Linked DNA regions of Variovorax paradoxus. Each later gene encodes a partner of the first gene's protein in a complex. Links are inferred from orthologs where the notes say so. Each region holds a gene or a part of one and is shown on either strand. Other genes may lie near its edges. The genes, in order: QFZ47_RS06570 and dnaN.

Region 1 (11,250 bases):
GCACGGCCATGGCCCTGGGCCTTGCGGGCCTGCTCGCCGCGCCCGCCGCCTGGGCTCAGAAGTACCCCGACAAGCCGATCCGCCTCGTGGTCGGCTATTCGGCCGGCGGCGGCGTCGATGCGGTCGCGCGCCTGCTCGGCACGCGCCTGTCGGCGGTGCTCGGCCAGCAGGTGATGGTCGACAACCGCACCGGGGCCGCCGGCCTGATCGCGGCCGAGTTCGTCGCCAAGGCGCCGCCCGACGGCTACACGCTCATGATGGGCGACAGCGCGCTGCTCATCGCCAAGCTGCTGCAGCCGAAGATAGGGCTCGATCCGCTCACCAGCTTCAAGCCGGTGGCGGGGGCTTTCGTCTCGCCACTGATGATCGTCACCGGCAACGACTTTCCGGCCAGGACGCCGGCCGAGCTGGTGAAAGAGCTCAAGGCCAATCCGGCGCGCTATTCCTTCGCCACCTCGGGTGTCGGCACGGTGCAGCACCTGGGCTTCGAGATGCTGAAGCAATCGACCGGCAGCACCGTGGTGCACGTGCCGTACCGCGGCGCCGCGCAGATCGTGCCCGACGTGGTCGGTGGGCAAGTGCCCATCGGCGTGGTCAGCGCCACGGCCGGCATGGCGCAGGCCAAGGCCGGCAAGCTGCGCGCGGTGGCGCTGATGAACACCGCGCGGCTCGAAGGCGCCGAGAGCGTACCGCCGCTGGCCGATGCGCTGCCGGGCTTCGACGTGGCGCCGCGCATCTTCGTGCTCGCACCCGCCGGCACGCCGGACGAGATCGTCGGCAAGCTCTCGGCCGCGGTGAAGGCGGTGCTCGACACGCCCGAGGCCGGCGCCGCAGCGGCTGCGCAAGGCACGCTGCGCGCCTACGCCACGCCGGCCCAGCTCGGCAAGGACATGGCCGAGGAGACGAAGCGCTGGCAGCGCATCATCACCGAACAGAACATCGTGGCGGAGGGCAAGTAGATGGCGCTGCCGCACCTGGGGCTGATCGTGCCGCCGGCCGCCGGCGCAGTGCCGGTGGACGGCCCGCTGCTGTACGGCGAGCGCATCCGCTTCAGCGCGATGGGGCTGGGCCTCGGCGAGATTTCCACGCGCGGGTACACCGAGGTGATCGACTCGGTGGTCGAGAAGGCGGTGGCGCTCAAGGCAGGGGGCGCCTGCGCGGTCTCGCTCATGGGCACCTCGCTGAGCTTCTTCCGCGGCGCGGACTTCAACGCGCAGCTGCAGGCCGAAATGGCGCGCGCCACCGGCCTGCCCTGCACGACCATGAGCAATGCCATCGTCGGCGCGCTGCGCCAGCTGGGCGTACGGCGCCTGGCGGTGGCCACGGCCTACATCGACGAGGTCAATGCGCAGCTGCGGCGCTACCTCGAACAGAGCGACTTCGAGCCGCTGGCGCTCGAAGGGCTGGCCATCTCCGATGTGCAGGCCGTGGGCCGGGTGCCCACCCAGGTGCTGGTCGACCTCTGCCTGCGGGTGTTCGATGCGCAGCCCGGCGCGGACGGCATCCTCATTTCGTGCGGCGGGCTGGTCACGCTCGATGCGGTGCGCGAAGTGGAAGCGCGGCTGCAGCTGCCGGTGGTGTCGAGTTCGCCCGCGGGGTTCTGGGACCTCGTGCGCACTGCGGGTCTCGATGCACGCTCGGCCGGGCAGGGCCGGCTGTTCGCCGAGGCCTGAGCGCCAAAGATACGAGGTGGCCCCTCAGCCAAGCCAGCGGCCCACGCGCGGCGCGGCCTCGAGCTGCCAGATGCGCTGGCACAGCGCCTTCGCCTCGTCGGCCGTGGCGCCCTCGCCGTAGTGCGCGAGGCGCTGCATCTTGTCCTCGATCTCGATGCGGCTCAGGCTGTTTCCCGGGTCGCCCTTGGGCTCGTCGACGCGGCCGGCCAGCGTGCGGCCGTCGCGGGTCTGCACGCTGACCTTGCCGATCCAGCGCGCGGGGTAGGCGGTGTCGACCTCGGCATCGAGTTCCATCGCCACCTTGTCGCGGAACGCGGCCACCTCGGGCGCGAGAAAGTCGCGGTCGAACTCGCCCAACCCGGCGCGGCCGTGCACCGCGATCAGGCCCAGCACCGTGCCCATCGAGAACTTGCCCTGGTGCACGGTGGCCGGCACCGTGACGCGGCCGAGCACGTCGATGGCACCCTGGTGCACGTGCGTGGTCACGCGGGCCACGTCGCCGTGCGCGAGCTGGTGCTCGGTCATCACCTGCAGCAGCGCATCGGCCGCGGGATGCGTGTGGCGGCAGGAAGCGTGGTACTTGAACGAGGTCTCGGCCAGCGCCCAGCGCGTGCCGAGGCGATCGATGAGCCGTGCCGGATCGGCATCGCTCGACATGCCCGCGCCGAGGCCCTGCGCGCCTTCGAGCACTTTCGCGGCGCCCGTGAAGCCGTCCTGTGCGAGGTAGGCCGACATCAATCCGCTGGCGGCCGCATGCGCGCAGTGCAATTGCTTCGAATCGGCCGCATCGCGCAGGAACTCCCACACACCCGCCGACTGCGTGCCGGCCGAGCCGAAGGCGTGCAGCATCTGCTGCGGCGTGAGTTCGAGCAGGCGGCCCACGGCCGCGGCCGCCGCGAGCGTGCCGGCCGTCGCGGTGGTGTGGAAGGTCTTGTAGTGCGAGCGCCCGAGGAACTCGCCAACGCGGATGCCGACCTCGTAGCCCGCCACCACCGCCGTCAGCAGCTGCGCACCGCTGGCCCCGATGCTCTGCGCCACGGCCAGCGCGGGTGCGATCACCACGGCCGCGGGATGGAACACCGAGCCGTTGTGCACATCGTCCTGCTCCACGTAGTGCGAGGCCGCGGCGTTGACCAGTGCGGCGAACAGCGGCGAGGTGGTGCGGCGCGAGGTGAGCATCTCGCTCGGCCCGTCGGCCGGCCCCATCAGCTGTGCGAAGCGCTCGATGCTGCGCACCGGCCGTGCGGTGCGGGCCGCGAGCACCGAGCCCAGCCAGTCGAGCGTCAGGTCCTCGGTGCGGCGCAGCACAGGGGCGGGAATGTCCGCGAACTTGAGTTCCGCGGCGAAGGTGGCGAGCAGCTGGCTCGGATGACTGGCGGCGATGGGAGTCATGAACGATCCTTTCGTGGAACACCGAGGAACCGGCTTTGCCGGGCCTCTGGAGTTGCCCCCGGGTAGGGGGGAGGAGAAGCGACACGAAGTGCGCGAAGCCTGGGGGCGAGTCAAAATGACCGGGGCAGGCCGAGCATGTGCTCGGCGACGTAGCTCAGGATGAGATTGGTCGAGATCGGCGCCACCTGGTAGAGCCGCGTCTCGCGGAACTTGCGCTCGATGTCGTATTCGCACGCAAAGCCGAAGCCGCCATGGAACTGCAGGCAGGCATTGGCGGCCTCCCAGCTGGCCTTGGCCGCCAGGTACTTCGCCATGTTGGCCTGCGCGCCGCAAGGCTGGTGCGCATCGAACAGACGGCAGGCCTCGTAGCGCATGAGGTTCGCGGCTTCGATCTCGATGAAGGCCTCGGCAATCGGAAACTGCACGCCCTGGTTCTGGCCGATGGGCCGGCCGAACACCACGCGCTCCTTGGTGTAGGCCGTGACCTTGTCGATGAACCAGTAGCCGTCGCCGATGCATTCGGCCGCGATCAGCGTGCGCTCCGCGTTGAGGCCGTCGAGGATGTACTTGAAGCCCTGGCCCTCTTCGCCGATCAGGTTCTCGGCCGGGATCTCGAGGTTCTCGAAGAACAGCTCGTTGGTCTCGTGGTTCACCATGTTGAGAATGGGCCGCACCGTCATGCCGTTGCCGATGGCTTCGCGCAGGTCGACGATGAAGATCGACATGCCTTCGGACTTCTTCCTGACCTCTGCGAGCGGCGTGGTGCGCGCCAGCAAGATCATCAAGTCCGAATGCTGGATGCGCGAGATCCACACCTTCTGCCCGTTGACGACGTAGCGGTCGCCCTTCTTCACGGCCGTGGTCTTGATCTTGGTGGTGTCGGTGCCGGTGCTGGGCTCGGTCACGCCCATCGACTGCAGGCGGAGTTCACCAGTGGCGATGCGCGGCAGGTAGTTGCGCTTCTGAGCCTCGCTGCCGTGGCGCAGCAGCGTGCCCATGTTGTACATCTGGCCGTGGCAGGCACCCGAGTTGCCGCCCGAGCGGTTGATCTCTTCCATGATCACCGAAGCTTCGGTGAGCCCGAGGCCGGAGCCGCCGTATTCCTGCGGAATGAGCGCGGCCATCCAGCCGGCCTGGGTGAGCGCATCGACGAACTCGGCGGGGTAGCCGCGGGCTTCGTCGATCTTGCGGAAGTACTCGTTGGGAAACTGCGCGCACAGGTCGCGCACGGCGTCACGGATGTCGGAAAAGCGGGTGTCGTTGTGGTTGTTCATCGGGTTCAATCCTGGCGCGGGCCGCCGGCTTCCTTTTGTACAGGTTGCCAGATCTCGATGGTGCACGCCATCACGCCGAAGCCGCGGATTTCGGAGGGCAGGAATTGCTTGATCGTTGTGGTCATGCGCCGAATCTATGCGGCTCTCGCGCGAGGCGGGTCTGTGAATGCGAAACCCTCCCTTCGGAAAATGCAAATGCCGCAGCGTGATAGAACACCCACCTCGCGCAACCGCTAGGTGCATCAGCTAGCCGAAGATGCAGGCGCGGCCTTTCTGCGTGTCCATGTACTCGCGCACGCGGGCGATCCGCCCGTTGCTCAGTTCGAAGATGAAGCAGTAGTCGTTGTCGTACTTGCGGCCGTTCGCGAGCGTGGCCTGCATGCGCAGCTCGACGATCACGGTGTCGCCCTCGCAATACCGGCTGCGGAAATCGACCACCACATCGCGGACGAAGAGCGCCGGAAATTTCTCGGCCAGGAAATGCACGATGGCATCCGGGCCGATCATGTGGTCGGGAGCATCGAGTGCCAGCGCGGTGGCGTTGCCCCGGGGTGCCAGCCATTCGGCATCCTCGGTGAAGCAGGCTGCAATGAGTTTCGGGTCGCGGCTCGCGAAAGCCTTCCATGCGTCGAAGATGATGCGCTTGTTCTGCTCGGAGGCCATGCTGTTTTGGAGTGGAAGTGAATGCAAGCGCCGACCATAGGCGCGGCCCGCGGCGCCCGCACGCCGGTTTCGGACATTTCCTGCAAGGAGCCGCGCCGCCGTCCGCCAGTGCCGTGCAGCAAGGGCGCGCATCGTCCTTTGCATCGACACACGAACACAGGAAGCACGCCATGGCAGACGACCCGAACAAGCGCGGCCCGCAAGACCGGACCCGCATCAATGTCAACGAGCCGCACGAGGTGCGCTATTGGACCCAGACACTGGGCGTGACCGAGGCGCAGCTGCGTTCGGCCGTGGCCGCCGCGGGCGTGGAGGTGAAAGACGTGCGGGTCTATCTTGGCAAACCCTAGGCCGGGCGCCAAAAGCGTAGGCACGCTCCTACACCTGGCGCGGGGGGCGGGCCCGATACTTTGCATTCCCCCCGCTTCAGGATGCGCCAAGTGAACGAGCCGATTGCCGAACCCCGGGCCTGCTGCCCCACCACCGAGGCGAAGCCTTCGGCTCTCAGCGCGCAATGAAGGCCGCGCCCGGAGCCCGAAGCTGGATTGCCGCTGGCGTACGCCACGAACTGCTTACCCGCGCCTTGCCGGCACTGCGCCACGACATGGCGGCGCCGGTGTCGGTGATTCGCATGGCGCTGCTCATGCTCAAGCGCCAGATCGGCGCGCCGGTCGTCGATGCGGTGGTCTGCGAGGAACGCGTGGCGCTGATCGACAACCAGGTCTCCGAACTCGTGCAAGGCATCCGCTCGCTGCGCGACTGGGAGCTGGCCACGACGGATGACGGTATCACGCGCAGCGCGCTGGTGGCGCAATGCGTGGGCCTGATGCGCGCGGCTTTCGACATGCATGGCGTGGAACTGGATGTCGACGCCACGCTCGATCCGCGCGGGGACGAACCCCGCTGGCCCCAGGGGGCAGCGCTGCGCTATCTGGTTCTTGGCGGACTCGGGTACCTGCACGACGGCGCGTCCGAAGCCGGAGCCATCCGGATCGAGGCCGACGGTCCCGACGCGCTTCGCCTGCGCGCCGCGCCGCGCGAGTCCGCCGGCGCCAGCCCCGTGCTCGACGCCCACCGTGCGCCGCGCGCGCTGGCCATCGACGCCATCGCGCTGCAGAGCTTGGCGGAGGACCTGGGCTACACCGTGGCGGTGGAGCGCGACAGCGTGCGCTTTGCGCTGGTTGCGGGCTGAGGGCGCTGTTCGGCACTGCGCCTGCCGGTGGCCTTGCGCGCCTCGCGCTGTTCGCGCGCCTGGGTTTGCCGATGCATCCGCAGGAAGGCGAGCAGCCGCTGTTCCGCGGCGTGGAGCCCGCGCGTCTTGCGGGCCGCGGTGCGGGCCGACATCTTTCGCAGCAACTCGGCCGCGGGATCTTCTTCTTCGTCGCCCGCAAGCGCGCTGCCCAGCGCCAGCACGGCCGGGTGCACATAGGCCTTCTTGCACACCGCGGGCGTGTTGCCCAGCTGCTTCGCCACGGCGGCCAGGATCTCCTTGGCGCTGTAGCGGGTACCGTCGGCGGCCCTGCGGCCCGGTTCGCAGGCGAGCCGCGTGAGCTCCAGCGCCTGCACCGTGCCGTGCCAGGTCCGGAAGTCCTTCGCGGTGAAGCGCTCGCCGGGCGAGGCTTCGGCGATGTAGTCGTTCACGTCGGTGGAAGACACGCTTCGCAGTTCCCCCCCTTCCTCCTCTTCCTCCTGGTACTGGAACAGCGCCTGGCCGGGCAGCTGCTGGCAACGGCGCACCACCTTCGCCACGCGCGGATCGTCCAGGAGGGCTTCGTGCATCACGCCGCTCTTGCCCCTGAAGCGCAGCCGCAGCGCCGCACCCTGCACGGCCGCATGCCGGTTGCGCAGCGTGGTGAGGCCATAGGAACCGTTGCTGCTGGCGTATTCCTCGTTGCCCACGCGCAGCAGCGTGGTGTCGAGCAGGCGCACCAGGGCCGCAAGCACCTGCTGGCGCCCCGGTGCCGGCGCGGCCGCGCCTTCCTGCAGGTCGCGCGCGACGCGGGCGCGGATGCGCGGCAGCGCGAGCCCGAAGGCCTCGAGGCGCTCGAACTTGGTCTCGTCCTTGAAAAGCCGCCAGTCGGGGTGGTAGCGGTATTGCTTGCGCCCGCGGGCATCGATGCCGGTGGCCTGGAGGTGGCCATTGGGCAGCGGGCAGATCCACACCTGCGTGTAGGCCGGCGGAATCGCCAGCATGCGGATGCGCGAGAGCTCGTCCGTATCGCGTACCCAGCGGCCCTTTGCATCGCGGTAGCGAAAGTGGTCGCCGTGTTTCAGGCGCCGGATGCCGGGTATGTCGGGGTTCACGTAGACCAGGCCATTGGCAATGGGCGCGGCCGTTGGCGAGGGTTTGGAGGGCGGTGCGGTCGATCTGGAGCGGGCCGGCATGGGGTTTGCGTGGTGAGGGTACCCAGCGCTTGTGCCTGCACCGACAATCGCCGCCTGTAGGACGCCGCAATCGCCGCTGGTGCGATGGAGGCGCTTTGTTTTTTCCTGGAGTCAACAAGAAATGATGTTCTTCCATCGACCGCTTTCATCTTCCTGCGCGCGCTGGCTCTCGGCTTGCGGCGCGGCGCTGCTTCTCGCGGCCTGCGCTTCGCCCGCATCGCCCACCGCGCCTGTCCCGGCTGCACGCACTGCCGCCGCCGCTGCTGCTGCCCCCGTCAAGGTGAAGGTCTTCGTCGCGGCCATGTTCGAGATCGGCCAGAACACCGGCGACCGGGCCGGCGAGTTCCAGCACTGGTACGAGCGCTACTGGAAGGGCGCCGCGCCGATGGCCGTGCCCGGCGCGTTGCAGCCGGTGTACTGCAATGCCGACGGCGTGTGCGGTGCGGTGCTCGGCATGGGCAAGGTCAACTCCTCATCGTCGATGCAGGCCATCCTGCTGAATCCGCAGTTCGATTTCTCGCAGGCCTACTACGTGATTTCCGGCGTGGCCGGCACGCCTCCGGCACGCGGCACCATCGGCGAAGTGAGCTGGGCCACCTGGCTCGTGGACTACGACCTCGGCCACCGCTGGGCGCCCGAGGAGAGCAAGCCCGGCGAACCCACCTTCATGCCGCGCAAGGGCTACGAGGAATACCGCCGCTTCAAGCTCAACCCCGACCTCGTCGGCTGGGCCATGAAGCTCTCGTCCGACACGCCGCTGAAGGATTCAGAGGGCGCGCGCAAGTACCGCCTGCGCTACCCCGATGCCGCAGCGCGGCGCGTGCCCTTCGTGGGCACCGGCACCCACATGACCGGCGACACCTTCTTCCACGGTCCCGGCATGTCGAAGCAGGCACAGTACATCGCCAGGCTCTATGGCGCCGACGACTACGTGATTACCGAAATGGAAGCCGCCGCCATCACGCTCGTGATCAAGCGCACCCACGGCACCGACCGCGTGATGAGCCTGCGCGGCGCCGTCAACTTCGACCAGGGCAACCCGAAGGAAAGCACACTGCAGCACCTGGACCCGGCCCCGGGGGAGACGGCGGGCGGCTTTGCCGAGACGGTGGAGAACATCGCACTGGTGGGCACGCGTGTGGTGGACCACATCGTCGCCAATTGGCCGCAATGGCAGGCCGGCGTGCCGAAACCCTGAGCGGGTTCATCAGGGCCGCACCGGCTGCAGGTGCCAGGTCACATTGAAATCGAACGGCGTCCAACGGCTCACCGTGACGCCTGCCTGCCGCAGGCCGCGGCCGGTCCAGGTGTTGCAGGTCTCGAAGAGGTGGTAGCCGCCCTCGGCTTCGTAGAAGGCGTCGTCGTTGCCGTAGTGCGCGCCGGCGATAGGCGTCGCGCGGCCCGAGGTCAGTGTCGCCTGCACGTAGCCCACGAGCTGCGCGTACTGCGCCTGCGAGAGCGGCAGGTGGAAGGCGTTCTTGCGCAATGAGGCGCGGCTGAGATAGGTCACGTGCAGCAGCGCGCGGTTGCCGCCGAGCACGGCGCCGAAAGCGCGCGAGGCCGTGAGGTCGGCCCAGGTGGGCGTGTGCAGGTAGAACTCGCGGTCGCCCCAGCCGATGGCGATGAACTCGGCATCGGGCGGCACGGCCCTGAAGTGCGCGAACGGAAAGAGCTGCTGCCAGTCGATGGTGGCCGAGCGGATCGGAAACACCAGGTCGGTGTGAATGCCGTTGCTCAACACCCAGGCCTCGACGGCGGACGGCTGCGCAGCTGCTTGTTCCGCTGGCGGTCCTGCATTGGCCGGCCAGAACATCAGTGCACAGGCGGCGCCCACGTACAGCCCTGCGGCCAGCGTGACCCCCAGCAGTGTGAATGCGATGCGCCGGAGCCAGTGTCTGATCACGGCGCCCGATGTTTCAGAAGAGCGACGCGGTGGCCGAGGCCGCTTCCGCCGAGGCGCGCGAGGCCTGGCCGCCCCCGGCCGGCGCCATCGCCTCGGGGCTGCCCGCCTTCGCAAGCGCGCCCACGCGCACGCCCAGGAGGCGCAGCGGCCGCTCGAGCGGCACGCGCTTCAGGCACAGCCCGCCGATCTGGCGGATGGTCTTGCCGTCGGCGGTGTGCCGCTCGATGGTCTGGTCGCGCGTGGCGATCTTGAAATCGTCGTAGCGCAGCTTGATGCCGATGGTCTTGCCCACATAGCCCTTGCGCTGCAGGTCTTCGGCCAGCTTCTCGCACAGGTGCGTGAAGATCGCGCCCAGCTCGGCGCGGTCGCGCACCGCATGCAGGTCGCGGTCGAAGGTGGTCTCGCGGCTCATCGACACGGGCTCGCTCTCGGTCACCACCGGCCGGTCGTCGCGGCCCCAGGCCACCTCGTGCATCCACGCGCCCGTGGACTTGCCGAAATTCTGAATGAGCCAGTCGCGCTCGCGCGCCGCGAGCTCGCCTACCGTCTCGATGCCGAAGCGCTTGAGCTTCTCGTCGGCCTTGGGGCCGATGCCGTTCACCTTGCGGCAGGGCAGCGGCCAGATGCGCGTCTGCAGGTCGGCCTCGTAGACCACCGAGATGCCGTTGGGCTTGTCGAACTCGCTCGCCATCTTGGCGATGAGCTTGTTGGGCGCCACGCCGATAGAGCAGGTGAGGCCGGTGGCGTCGAAGATGGCCTTCTGGATCAGCCGCGCGAGCGCGCGCCCGCCGTCGCGCTGGCCGCCGGGCACGTCGGTGAAGTCGATGTAGACCTCGTCCACGCCGCGGTCTTCCATCAGCGGTGCGATGTCGAGGATCACATGCTTGAAGGTGCGCGAGAAGCGCCGGTATTCGTCGAAGTCCACCGGCAGGATGATGGCCTGCGGGCACAGCTTGGCGGCCTTCATGAGCCCCATGGCCGAGCCCACGCCGAACTGCCGCGCCGGATAGGTGGCGGTGGTGATCACGCCGCGGCCCGCGTAGTCCTTCAGCCGTGGAAAGGCGTCGACCGGAATGTCGGCCAGCGTGCCGCCCTCGGGCACGTGCCGAATCGCCTCGTCCACGCTGCGCCGCCCGCCGCCGATCACCACCGGCAGGCCCTTGAGCTGCGGGTAGCGCAGCAGCTCGACCGACGCGTAGAAGGCGTCCATGTCGAGATGGGCGATGCGGCGGATCGGGGGTGTTGGAATGGGCGGGGAACTCACGGCTCCGATTGTCTCGCGGCCGGGCGATGTTCGCCTGCGGGGCGGCCGCGTGCAAGAATGCGGCCGATCGCAGGTTGGCCCTCCGATGGCATGGGAAAGGCAAATGGCATGGATGACGAAGTCGAAGGCTTGAGCGTCGCGCTGACGCCGGTGCAGATGGCCGCGGTGCTGGGCGGGCAGGACGTGCCCGAATCCGCGAGCCTGAGTAACCGGGTCTGGGGCACCGTGGGGCTGGTGGGCGGCGTGGTGGAACTGCTGGGCGCCGGGGTGCTGTGCGTGGCGCCCGAGCCCACGATGGTGAGCAAGGTCGGGTGCGTGGTGCTGGGCGTGCACGGCTACGACACCCTGGCCACTTCGAGCCGTCAGATCTGGACCGGCACGCCGCAGCGCACGGCGACCGCCGTGACCGCCAGCTCGGCGGCCGAGGCGCTGGGCGCTTCGCGCGACACGGCCGACGGCATCGGGCTTGCTGTGGATGTGGCGGTGCCGCTGTTCGTGGCAACCGGACTCGTCGCCACGCGCGTGATCGCGGTGCGCGCGAGCCGCCTTCGGCTGGAACCGATCCGGCTGGCCGAACACGAGGCGGTGGCGGGTACCAAGGCAGGCGGCCACACGATCGCCTTGCACGTAGGCAAGACGCCGGCCGAACTCTTTCAGCGGTTCGGGACGAAACCGTCGCTGTTGGATGTGTCATCG
Region 2 (11,202 bases), 1.3 Mb from region 1 along the record:
CGGCGGTGCGCTGGTCGGCCGCGCGGCGAGTGGGACCGGCGGGCTGGCACGCGTTGCGCGGATGATGCAGGGCGACCGGGGTGGTGGTAGAAGCGGCGTCCGCGTCCATCGGTCGATCTGAGCCGGAGGCTCTGAATGGCCGGCCGAGCATCGGCCCCCTTCGTTGGCTCAGCAGGCCGCGAAGCGGGGATACTCGGCCTTCATGAATCCCGACCATCGCGATCCGCTGCACGACAGCCGCAACGCGATGACGGCATGGGAACGCAGCCTGCGCCCGGCGCGGGAGCGACATTGGGCGATGTGGATCGCGCTGTCGGTCCTGCTTCTGTTCGGGCTCTATCAAGGCGCTGAATGGCTGTTGGCGCAGCGGATCACGCCCCTGCCCAAGCCACCGTCCGTCATCCCCTCCGCACCGGTTACGCCGCCCTCGGCCCGGCGCACTGCGCCACCTTCCGCCGCCGAGTTGCCGGGCGACTCCGCTGCGCCAGGCTTCTTCGACGAGGTCGCCAAATGCATGAGCGCTTCGGGCAAGGCGGCGTATTCGGACGGTCCCTGCCCGGCAGGCTCGACCGCCACGACGGTTCGCCTGCGGCGCGACCAGAATCTGGCAGACGGAATGAGCGTCGAAGCGCGAGAAGCATCGACCCGGAACAACGCAGCCCTTGCCGCGCAGCAACAGCAGTCGCATGAGTGGCATGTGGAGCGCGATGTTGTCGGCAGCAGCGCGCAGGCAGCCGGCTGCAGCGGGCTCGATGCGCACGTCAAATGGCTCGATACGATGGCGCGGCAGCCGCAAGCGGCTTCTACGCAAGATTGGCTGCGCAACGAGAGACAGCAGACGCGTGATCAGCGGTTCAGGCTCGGCTGCCGCTGAGCTGCTGTCGTTCGAATCCGATCAGCCTGGGCTTTTCGTCGTCGCGCGTTTGCGAGCACATTCCAACGCTCCAAATAACGCCGTAAAGAGGCTCCGCGATAACTTTCGCTGACGCCAGCAGGCTGCCCTGAGGCAATTGCTGCTTGCTCCGACTGCCAATGACGAGGATTTTCGAAAAAAATAGGCGGAGGTGGCACCTTTGTGTTGCAGCAATGCGCACCCCCCGCAGGCGTACTTGGCCGAAGAAGATTTACTCCGGCGGCGTTCAACCATGGCAACCAGCTCCCGGCCGACTACAACTTTGTTCCGCGATTGCCTTCAATCACCGTTCCTACCGCCATTCACTACGGTGCGGTGATATTTGGCGTTTTGGCGATGATGAGAAATTGGCAAAGAACATTCCCGGTGCCACGGTGAAGTATTTCACCAGCAGCGACCCGCCGAGCTGAGCCTGCCAAACGATTCGGCAGGCATGGAACGTGATTCACCTTCCTTCCCTGCCGGCCGTTTTCTTTGCCCCGCGGGGCGCTCACTTTCGTGCCATCGCCTCGGCAAATTGCAAATTGTCTTTCAAACATTCGGAATTTCTGTCAGCCAGCGCGACTTACTACTTTTGTGCACGTTTATACATTCGAATATTCATCATTTTGACTACGAAGTGTTAACTAAGTTGTTAATTCATTGCGACAGCGCCTTTAGAACCGCCTCCCCGCATGCCGCCCATCTGTCCGTGTTTCCCAATGCAGCGCGGGACTCACAGGCCAAGGCCCCACTTTGGAGGGCCGTGAAAAATTTCCTTATGAAAATCCTCTTCAACAAAGAATGTAATCAAAAGATGAAATTTGTGAACTAGTGCCTTCGGGTATTCGATCCTTGCCAATAGTCTCCACGGCTGCCGCATAAGACGGCGTACCACAGCAGTGGGTTGCCGGAAATGGTTTCCGATTGACCGCATCGCTTGGGTTTTTTGGAGCGAGGGTCAGAAGATGAACAGGTCATTTCGAAGCATTTGGAATGAGGCGCTCGGCGCCTGGGTGGCGGCCAGCGAGGTTTGCACCGCGCGCGGCAAGAAGTCTTCAAGCGCCACGCTCGGCGCGGTTGTCTTGGCCACGGCGGCGTTCGGCGGCACATCGTCCGCTTGGGCGGTCAACGAGTGCGGTGCTGTCGTTTCAGGCGGAACTGTGACGTGCCAGGGTGATGGAACGCCAGTGGGAGACGCGAACCCGAACACCACCGGCATTGCGTATGGCACCGACAACATCAAAGTCATCGTGGACGGCACCGCGGCGCCCTTCACCATCTCTACGACAACCTCCCATGCTATTTATACGACCGGTAGCGGTGCAGGCGATCAACAGATTGAAGTCAATGGCCCTGTCACGATCAATGTGACCGCTCCTGCGGGCAACACTGGGGCCAGTCCTTTTTGGGCTGCGCTGGCCGAAACGAAAGCCGGGGCCGGTAACGGGAATGCGAGCGTCGTCATCAATGGTGCGCAGATCACCACCGTCGGCGAATACGCTCCTGGCGCCACCGCAGTCGCCTACGGTAACGGCAACGCGACCTCGATCCTCAACAGCGGCTCCATCTCCACCACCGGCCAGCAAGGTTCCTCTGTGGCTCTGTATGCCGACACGCGCGGCACCGGCACGGCGACGGTCACGGTGAACGGCGGCTCGATCAGTACAGGCACCAGTCCGGCAAACGGGTCGCACGCTGCTTATGCGCTGGCGCGCGGCAATGGCGATGCTGTGGCCACCATGACGGGCGGTACTATCACCACACAGGCCTTGAATAACTCGGTCGTTGTGGCCCAGACACTCGGTTCCGGCACGGCTTTCGCCACCATTTCTGGCGGCACAGCGACGACGAACGGCGCCAGCTCGACCGTCGTCGCAGTCGGTTCAGGGTCCGGCGCCGCGATTGCCAGCCAGACGGGGGGGACGGTGATCGCCAATGGAACGGGCGGCGTCGGGCTGGCCGCGTTGGCCGTCGGCACGGGCGCCGCGACCGCGTCGATGACGGGTGGCAGCATCGCGACCCAGGGCAGCAACGGCTACGGAATCTGGGCCGCTGTCCTGACCCCGGCCAGCACGGCCGCGGCAACGGCGACCATGGATGCCGCAGCGTCGACGGTCACCACCGCAGGGGATTCTGCCTTCGGCATCTACGCAGAGAACACGGGCGTGGGCGCGGCCACTGCCACGCTATCGAACGGCAGCATTCTCACCGGAGGTCACGCCGCGTCAGGCATTCGAGCCAGGTCCAACAATGTCAACAGTGTCGGTTCGACGACGCTGACGATGACGGGTGGAACCGTCGCGAGCACCGGTGACGACACCTTCGCCGGCTATGCCCTGACCGATGGTCTCGGCCCTGTGACAGTTTTAATGAGCGGTGGAAGCATCACGACGAGTGGCAAGGTATCCAACGGCCTTGTCGGCTCCATCGAGAACGCGGCCAATAGCTCCGACGTCAAAGTCACGATGACGGATGGCCAGATTGTCTCGTCGGGCAACTTCTCTGGTGGTCTCAGGACCAGCACCTCTGGGTTGGGCAATACGACGGCGGCGATAACGGGCGGCGCCATCAGTACAAGCGGTAATGGCACCAACTCCTTTGGTGTTCAAAGCTTTGTCGTCAACGCGGCGAGCACAGGTACGGCTGCCGTGGTCTTGCAGGGCGGCTCCGTGACCACGACAGGCAGCGACGCACCGGGCATCGCAGCCCGCAGCTTGGGTTCGGGACTTTCAGCGCTGCAGATGAGCGGCGGGACTGTGACCACCACCGGCGCCAATGCCGACGGCCTCTGGGCCTCCAGCAGCGGCGGCACCTACGATGTCGACGTCACCGGCGGCACCGTAACCAGCGGATCGGGCCTGGCCGCGGCCATCCATACCACGGCTGCCGGCGGTGGCACCATCGACATCGGCACGGCGGCGACGGTCAACGGCGCGGCCTCCGGCATTGCCATCCGCGACGGCGACCTCAACAAGAATGGCATCGACGAGACCGGCGGCAATGCCGTCGTCACCACCGCCGGCACAGTGACCGGCGATGCCATCCTGGGCTTGGGCAACGACAGCCTCGCGCTCACCGGCGGCAGCTTCACCGGCAACATCTACGGCGATGACCGCGTGGCCAGCGCCGGTGACGGCAACGACAACTTCACCTGGACAGGCGGCACTCTGTCAGGCGGCTTCTACGGCCAGAACGGCTCCGACACCGCGCTGGTGTCCGCCGCCGGCTACAACGGCAGCCAGATCCTGGACGGCGGCGACGACGTCTCGGCCGCCGACGGCTGGGTCGACAAGCTCACCCTGCAGGGCGTCACCGCCACCGCCGGTGGCGCGCAGCTGGCCAACTGGGAAACCATCACGCTCGACAACACCCGCCTCACGCTCGCCGGCGCTCCGCTGGTGGTTGGCGCCGGTGCCGACGCCAGCGGTGCTCCCATGGGCCTGTTCATCCAGCCGACCAGCAGCGTGTTCATGGGCCAGCCGGCCTTCACCCTCACCGGCGACGTGCACAACGCCGGCCTGGTCGACCTGCGCAGCGCCGCCGGCACGCCCGGCAATGTGCTCACGGTCAACGGCAACTACGCCGGCACCAACGGTCTGGTGAGGATCAATACGGCATTGGGCAACGACGCCAGCGCCACCGACAAGCTGGTGGTCAACGGCAACACCAGCGGCACCACCCGCGTGCTCGTGGCCAATGCCGGCGGCGCCGGCGCCGCCACTGTCAACGGCATCCAGGTGGTCCAGGTCGCCGGCACCTCCTCGGAGGGCAACTTCACCCTGGCCGCCCCGGTGCAGGCCGGCGCCTACGAATACGGCCTGCATCGCGGCGGCCGCACCGACGGCGATGCCAACAGCTTCTACCTGAGCAGCGTCTACAACACGCCCGTTCCGGTGCCCGGCGCCCCGAGCCCGACGCCCCTTCCGGTCCCCGCCCCCGAGGTGCTGCGCCCCGCCGTGGCCGGCTACGTGATGGGCCAGGTCGCGACCCAGGAGCTGGGCCTGGGCCTGTTGGGCACGCTGCACCAGCGCGTGGGCGAGCAGCAGACCTTCAAGTGGGACCACTGCGGCTGCGACGACAAGGCGCCCGCCGACCAGATGTGGATGCGCCTGCATGCGCAGCGCCTGGACCTGGACGGCAAGCGCCAGTTCGGCTTCGAGCAGGAGATGCAGTACCTGCAGCTCGGCAAGGACCTGGCGGTGCGCTACAGCGGCGACGCCGGCGACAAGTCGCGCAGCCACACCGGCATCAGCGTGGGCTACGGGCGCACCAGCACGAACTTCAGCGACCGCCGCCGCGGCGAGGCGGGCATGGGCTACGACACCGGCAAGATGAAGGGCCAGATGGCCACGCTCGGCGCGTACCACACGCGCTACGCCGACAACGGCAGCTACCTGGACCTGGTCGGCCAGCTGCATGCGGTGCAGAACAAGTACACCGACAAGTACGGCGGCGAGGGCACGCAAAAGGGCACCGGCGCGGGCCTGAGCGCCGAGGTGGGCCGCCCCTGGCAGATCGGCGAGAGCCAGTGGCTGATCGAGCCGCAGGCGCAGCTGAGCTACCAGGTCACGCGCTACCGGGGCTTCGCGGACAACATCTCCTCGGTGGACGGCTTCACCAGCCAGAGCCTGCGCGGGCGCCTGGGCGCGCGGCTGTCCTGGAACGACAAGGCCGAGCGCGGCGACAAGCTCACGCGCACCAACACCTTCTACGTGACGGCCAATGTGCTGCACGAGTTCAAGGACCCGAAGGCCGTGACCATCGGCAACACCACGGTGAGCGAGGCATGGGCCAAGCAGACCTGGGCCGAGCTGGGTGTGGGGGCGCAGCTGCCGTTGAGCAGGATGGCCTACCTGTACGGCGGGGTGCAGTACCAGCGCTCGCTCAGCGGCACGAGCCGCGAGGGCGTCTCGGGGCAGCTGGGCGTGCGGGTGGCGTGGTGAGCGCCGCCGGATCACAGACAACGCCAAGGAAAGAACACATGCAAACGAAGAACACATCGAAACTGCTGGCGCTCGGCGCCACGGCTCTCGCCACCCTCGTCCTCGCAGGCTGCGGCAGCCTGCACGACGAGCGCTACAACTGGTGCCAGGGGCAGAACTGCGCGCTCACGCCGGTGGTGACGCCGGCGCCTGCCCCCAACCCGGCTCCGGTGCCTGCGCAACCGACGACGCGGCGGGTGAACCTGAGCGCCGACACGCTGTTCAAGTTCGACCGATCCAGTGCGACGGACATGCTGCCGCAGGGTCGCGCCGAGCTCGATACGCTCGCCCGTGCGTTGCAAAGCCAGGAGATGCAGGTGCAGAGCCTGACAATCACGGGCCATACGGATCGGCTGGGGGGCGAGGCCTACAACGAGCGGCTGGCGCAGCAGCGCGCCAACACCGTGCGCGACTACCTGAAGGCCGCGGGCGTGCGCGCGCCGATGGAGGTGCGCTCGATGGGCGAGCGCGAGCCGGTGACGCGCGACTGCCAGGGCTTGCAGCGCTCGCCGCACCTGGTGGCCTGCCTGCAGCCGGACCGCCGCGTGGTCGTGGACATCTTGGGGCAGGCACAGGGGAAGTGAGCACGCAGGCCTGAGCAGCACCGGCCCGCAAAGCGGCGGGTCAAGCTGCTCGGGGACCTGAAAAAATAAAAAAAAGCGCCCAGCAATGCTGAGGCGCTTTTTTTTAATTGTCTGACACGGTCTTCACTTCCCGTGTCATCGGCGAGATCGCTTATTACACGTCGATATTCGCCGCCCGCAGCGCGTTCTGCTCGATGAACTCGCGCCGCGGCTCCACCTCGTCGCCCATCAGCATCGTGAACACGCGGTCGGCTTCAATGGCGTCGTCGATCTGCACGCGCAGCAGGCGGCGCACGGTCGGGTCCATGGTGGTTTCCCACAGCTGGGCGGGGTTCATTTCGCCCAGGCCCTTGTAGCGCTGGCGCGAAGTGGCGTTCTCGGCCTGGCCGATCAGCCACTTCATCGCGATGCGGAAGTCGGCCACCTTTTCTTCCTTGGCGCGTTCGCCTTCGCCGCGGCGGACGGTGGCGCCCTCGCTGCTCAAGAGGTTGCGGAAGGTGTTGGCGGCTTCGGCGAGCGCGGCGTAGTCGGCGCCGTGCACGAAGTCCTGCGTGAGCACGCTGCTCTTGATGTTGCCGTGGTGGCGGCGGCTGATGCGCAAGAGCGGCTTGTCGGTGCGGGCGTCGAACTCGCTGCTCACCTCGGCCGGTACGCCGGTGGTGTTGAGCTCGCGCAGCTTGGCCTGCAGCGCCACGGCCGAGGCTTCGGCCGCGGGCGTGGTGTCGAGGTCGAGCGCCACGCCGTCGGCAATGGCGCGCAGGGCTTCGGCATCCATGAAGTTGCGCAGCCGCGCGATCACGGCCTCGGCCAGCTGGTGCTTGCGCGCGAGCTCGGCCAGGGTGTCGCCGGCGAGGGTGGTCGAGTTCGGGCCGCCGGTCTCGATGCTCGCATCCTTCAGCGCCACCTTGAGCAGGAAGGCATCCAGCGCAGGGCCGTCCTTCAGGTACTGCTCTTCCTTGCCGACCTTCACCTTGTACAGCGGCGGCTGCGCGATGTAGATATGGCCGCGCTCGACCAGCTCCGGCATCTGCCCGGTAGAAGAAGGTGAGCAGCAGCGTGCGGATGTGGGCGCCGTCGACGTCGGCGTCGGTCATGATGATGATGCGGTGGTAGCGCAGCTTGGCGACGTTGAAGTCGTCGGCGCCGCCGCCCGCGCTGGTGGCGCCCGCGCGGCCGATGCCGGTGCCCAGCGCCGTGATCATCGTGAGGATTTCGTTGCTGGTGAGCAGCTTCTCGTAGCGCGCCTTTTCCACGTTCAGGATCTTGCCGCGCAGCGGCAGGATGGCCTGGAACTTCCGGTCGCGGCCCTGCTTGGCGGAACCGCCGGCGGAGTCGCCCTCCACCAGGTAGACCTCGCACAGCGCGGGGTCCTTTTCCTGGCAGTCGGCCAGCTTGCCGGGCAGGCCCATGCCGTCGAGCACGCCCTTGCGGCGCGTCATTTCGCGCGCCTTGCGGGCGGCTTCGCGGGCACGGGCGGCTTCGACGATCTTGCCGCAGATGATCTTGGCGTCGTTCGGGCGCTCCTGCAGGTAATCGGTCAGGAGGCGGCCGACGATGTCTTCCACCGGCGCGCGCACTTCGCTGGACACCAGCTTGTCCTTGGTCTGGCTCGAGAACTTGGGCTCGGGCACCTTCACGCTCAGCACGCAGCACAGGCCTTCGCGCATGTCGTCGCCGGTGACTTCGACCTTCGCCTTCTTGGCGAACTCGTTTTCTTCGATGTACTTGTTGATGACGCGGGTCATCGCGGCGCGCAGGCCCGTGAGGTGGGTGCCGCCGTCACGCTGCGGAATGTTGTTGGTGAAGCACAGCACCTGCTCGTTGTAGCCGCTGTTCCACTGCATCGCCACTTCGACGCCGATGTGCGTGCCCGGGATGCCGCCGTAGGTGTCGGCCGGCTTTTCGCCAGCGGCATAGAACGAGTTCGGATGCAGGACGGTCTTGCCCTTGTTGATGAACTCCACGAAGCCGCGCACGCCGCCGGTGCCCGAGAAGTCGTCTTCCTTGCCGGTGCGTTCGTCGAGCAGGCGGATGCGCACACCGTTGTTCAGGAAGCTCAGCTCGCGCAGGCGCTTGCTCAGGATTTCGTAATGGAAATCGGCGTTTTCCTTGAAGATCTCGGTGTCGGGCAGGAAGTGCACCTCGGTGCCGCGCTTGTCGGTGTCACCGATGATCTTCATCGGCGAGACCTCGAAGCCGTTCACGGTCTCGAGCAAACGGTTCTGCACGAAGCCGCGGCTGAACTCGAGCTCGTGGATCTTGCCTTCGCGGCGCACGATGAGGCGCAGCTTCACGCTCAGCGCGTTCACGCAGCTCACGCCCACGCCGTGCAGGCCACCCGACACCTTGTAGCTGTTCTGGTTGAACTTGCCGCCGGCATGCAGCTCGGTGAGCGCGATTTCAGCGGCCGAACGCTTGGGCTCGTGCTTGTCGTCCATCTTCACGCCGGTGGGAATGCCGCGGCCGTTGTCGGTGACGGAAATCGAGTTGTCGCTGTGGATGGTGACGACGATGTCGTCGCAGTGGCCGGCCAACGCCTCGTCGATGGAGTTGTCGACCACTTCGAACACCAGGTGGTGCAGGCCCGTGCCGTCGGAGGTATCGCCGATGTACATGCCAGGGCGCTTGCGCACCGCCTCGAGCCCTTCGAGGATCGTGATCGAGCCTTCGCCGTAGCTGGTGTCGGCGGGCGTGATCTCGATCGGCACCGCACTCTCGATCTCGGGCGTGTAGACCGGCTCGGTGTGGGGTACTTCGGGCTTGTTTTCTTCGGCACTCATTCGGATATTCCTCTATCGCTCACGGCATTCACGTGATTTTTCGGGCTCTCAAAAGCTCATTTCGCCGCCTCTTGAAAGCGCAAACCCGCGGAGGGCCGCGGGCTGTCTGCGCAAGGCGCTGTGTTTTCTGTCTTCTAGATTCGCATCGGCATCACGACATACTTGAAGGATGCGTTCTCGGGGATGGTCAACAGGGCCGAGCTGTTGGAGTCGGCCAGGTCCAGCTTGACCATGTCCTGGCCCATGTTGGACAGCGCGTCGATCAGGTAGGTCACGTTGAAGCCGATCTCGATGGCGTCGCCGCCGTAGTCGATGTCCAGCTCGTCCTGCGCCTCTTCCTGCTCGGCGTTGTTCGATGCGATGCGCAGCGTGCCGGGCTCGATGTTCAGGCGCACGCCCTTGAACTTTTCGCTCGTCAGGATGGCGGTGCGCTGCAGGCTGGCCAAAAGCGGCGCGCGGCCCAGCGTGACGCTGTTCTTGTGGTTCTTGGGAATCACGCGGTTGTAGTCGGGGAACTTGCCCTCGACCAGCTTGGTGACGAACTCCATGCCGCCGAAGCTGAACTTGGCCTGGTTGTTCGCAAACTGCATCTCGATGGCGCCTTCGGCGTCCGACAAGAGGCGCTGCATCTCGAGCACGGTCTTGCGCGGAAGAATGACTTCCTGGCGCGGCACTTCGACGTCGAGCGTGGCCGACGAGAACGCCAACCGGTGGCCGTCGGTGGCCACCAGGCTCAGCTGCTTGCCCTCGGCCACGAACAGGATGCCGTTCAGGTAATAGCGGATGTCGTGCACGGCCATCGCAAACGAAACCTGCGAGAGCAGGTCCTTCAGCGTCTTTTGCGGCACGCTGAACACGGGGCCGAAGTTGGCGGCCTCCTGCACCAGCGGAAAGTCCTCGGCCGGCAGCGACTGCAGCGTGAAGCGGCTCTTGCCGCCCTTGAGCACCAGCTTGCTGGCGCTCGATTCGAGGCTAACGGTCTGGTCGGCCGGCATGGTGCGCAGGATGTCGATCAGCTTGCGCGCGCCGATGGTGGTGGTGAAGTTGCCTTCATCGCCGCCGAGTTCGGCCGTGGTGCGGATCTGGATCTCGAGGTCGCTGGTGGTCAGCTGCAGCTGGCCGCCGGTCTTGCGGATCAGCACGTTGGCCAGGATCGGCAAGGTGTGACGCCGCTCGACGATGCCCGCCACCGATTGCAGCGCGGCGAGGACCTTGTCCTGGGTTGCCTTCAAAACGATCATGTCTTCTTCCTCTTCTCTTATCTCTTTGAATCCGCCAGTGAGACGCCATTCTCCGCTGTTGCGAGGGGCATTTTGGATGACATGCGATCAGCCCTTAAGCGTCTGCTCGAGGACGTGCAGCTGCTGGTTGAGCTCGGTGAGCTGCTGGCGCTCGCCCGAGATCTTGCGCACCGCGTGCAGCACCGTCGTGTGATCGCGCCCGCCGAACAGCTCGCCGATTTCGGGCAGGCTCTTCTGCGTGAGCTCCTTGGCCAGGTACATCGCGATCTGCCGCGGCCGCGCAATGCTGGCCGGGCGCTTCTTGCTGTACATGTCGGCGACCTTGATCTTGTAATAGTCGGCCACCGTCTTCTGGATATTCTCGACCGAGATCTGCCGATTCTGGATCGACAGCAGGTCGCGCAGCGCCTCGCGCGCCAGGGCGATCGAGATTTCCTTCTGGTTGAAGCGCGAGTAGGCCAGGATCTTGCGCAGCGCGCCTTCGAGCTCGCGCACGTTGGAGCGCACGTTCTTGGCGACGAAGAAGGCCACTTCCTCGGGCATCTCGGCCGATTCGGCGCGGGCCTTGTTGATCAGGATGGCCACGCGCATTTCGAGCTCGGGCGGTTCGATGGCCACCGTGAGGCCCGAATCGAAGCGCGACACCAGGCGCTCGTGGATGTCGGCCAGGCCCTTCGGATAGGTGTCGCTGGTCATCACGATGTGCGACTTCTTGGCCAG

Evidence for each region.
Region 2: the proteins of QFZ47_RS06570 (region 1) and dnaN are in contact, whole or in part, in a solved structure (PDB 1OK7), measured with the Escherichia coli proteins. The link is inferred for Variovorax paradoxus from one-to-one orthologs.

Annotation. Positions count from the first base shown.
Region 1 is NZ_JAUSXL010000002.1:595,982-607,231, reverse strand. What follows is about bases 8,430-11,250. They hold QFZ47_RS06570 (Y-family DNA polymerase), read right to left. Parts: upstream 10,555-11,250; coding sequence 9,304-10,554; downstream 8,430-9,303. Other genes in these bases: QFZ47_RS06565 (RNase A-like domain-containing protein), read left to right, coding at 10,663-11,250; QFZ47_RS06575 (TIGR02117 family protein), read right to left, coding at 8,595-9,290; QFZ47_RS06580 (purine-nucleoside phosphorylase), read left to right, coding at 8,430-8,585. Also shown: QFZ47_RS06620 (Bug family tripartite tricarboxylate transporter substrate binding protein), read left to right, coding at 1-959; QFZ47_RS06615 (arylmalonate decarboxylase), read left to right, coding at 960-1,673; QFZ47_RS06610 (MmgE/PrpD family protein), read right to left, coding at 1,698-3,065; QFZ47_RS06605 (acyl-CoA dehydrogenase family protein), read right to left, coding at 3,176-4,339; QFZ47_RS06600 (nuclear transport factor 2 family protein), read right to left, coding at 4,586-5,002; QFZ47_RS06595 (DUF3606 domain-containing protein), read left to right, coding at 5,173-5,352; QFZ47_RS06590 (hypothetical protein), read left to right, coding at 5,517-6,194; QFZ47_RS06585 (DNA topoisomerase IB), read right to left, coding at 6,140-7,387; more of QFZ47_RS06580, read left to right, coding at 7,509-8,429. UniProt on the Escherichia coli protein: Poorly processive, error-prone DNA polymerase involved in translesion repair and untargeted mutagenesis. Copies undamaged DNA at stalled replication forks, which arise in vivo from mismatched or misaligned primer ends.
Region 2 is NZ_JAUSXL010000002.1:1,898,783-1,909,984, reverse strand. Bases 8,430-11,202 are described here. They hold dnaN (DNA polymerase III subunit beta), read right to left. Parts: upstream 10,483-11,202; coding sequence 9,376-10,482; downstream 8,430-9,375. Other genes in these bases: dnaA (chromosomal replication initiator protein DnaA), read right to left, coding at 10,570-11,202. In the rest of the region: QFZ47_RS12760 (hypothetical protein), read left to right, coding at 1-121; QFZ47_RS12755 (hypothetical protein), read left to right, coding at 203-874; QFZ47_RS12745 (autotransporter outer membrane beta-barrel domain-containing protein), read left to right, coding at 2,083-5,838; QFZ47_RS12740 (OmpA family protein), read left to right, coding at 5,877-6,461. UniProt on the Escherichia coli protein: Confers DNA tethering and processivity to DNA polymerases and other proteins. Acts as a clamp, forming a ring around DNA (a reaction catalyzed by the clamp-loading complex) which diffuses in an ATP-independent manner freely and bidirectionally along dsDNA.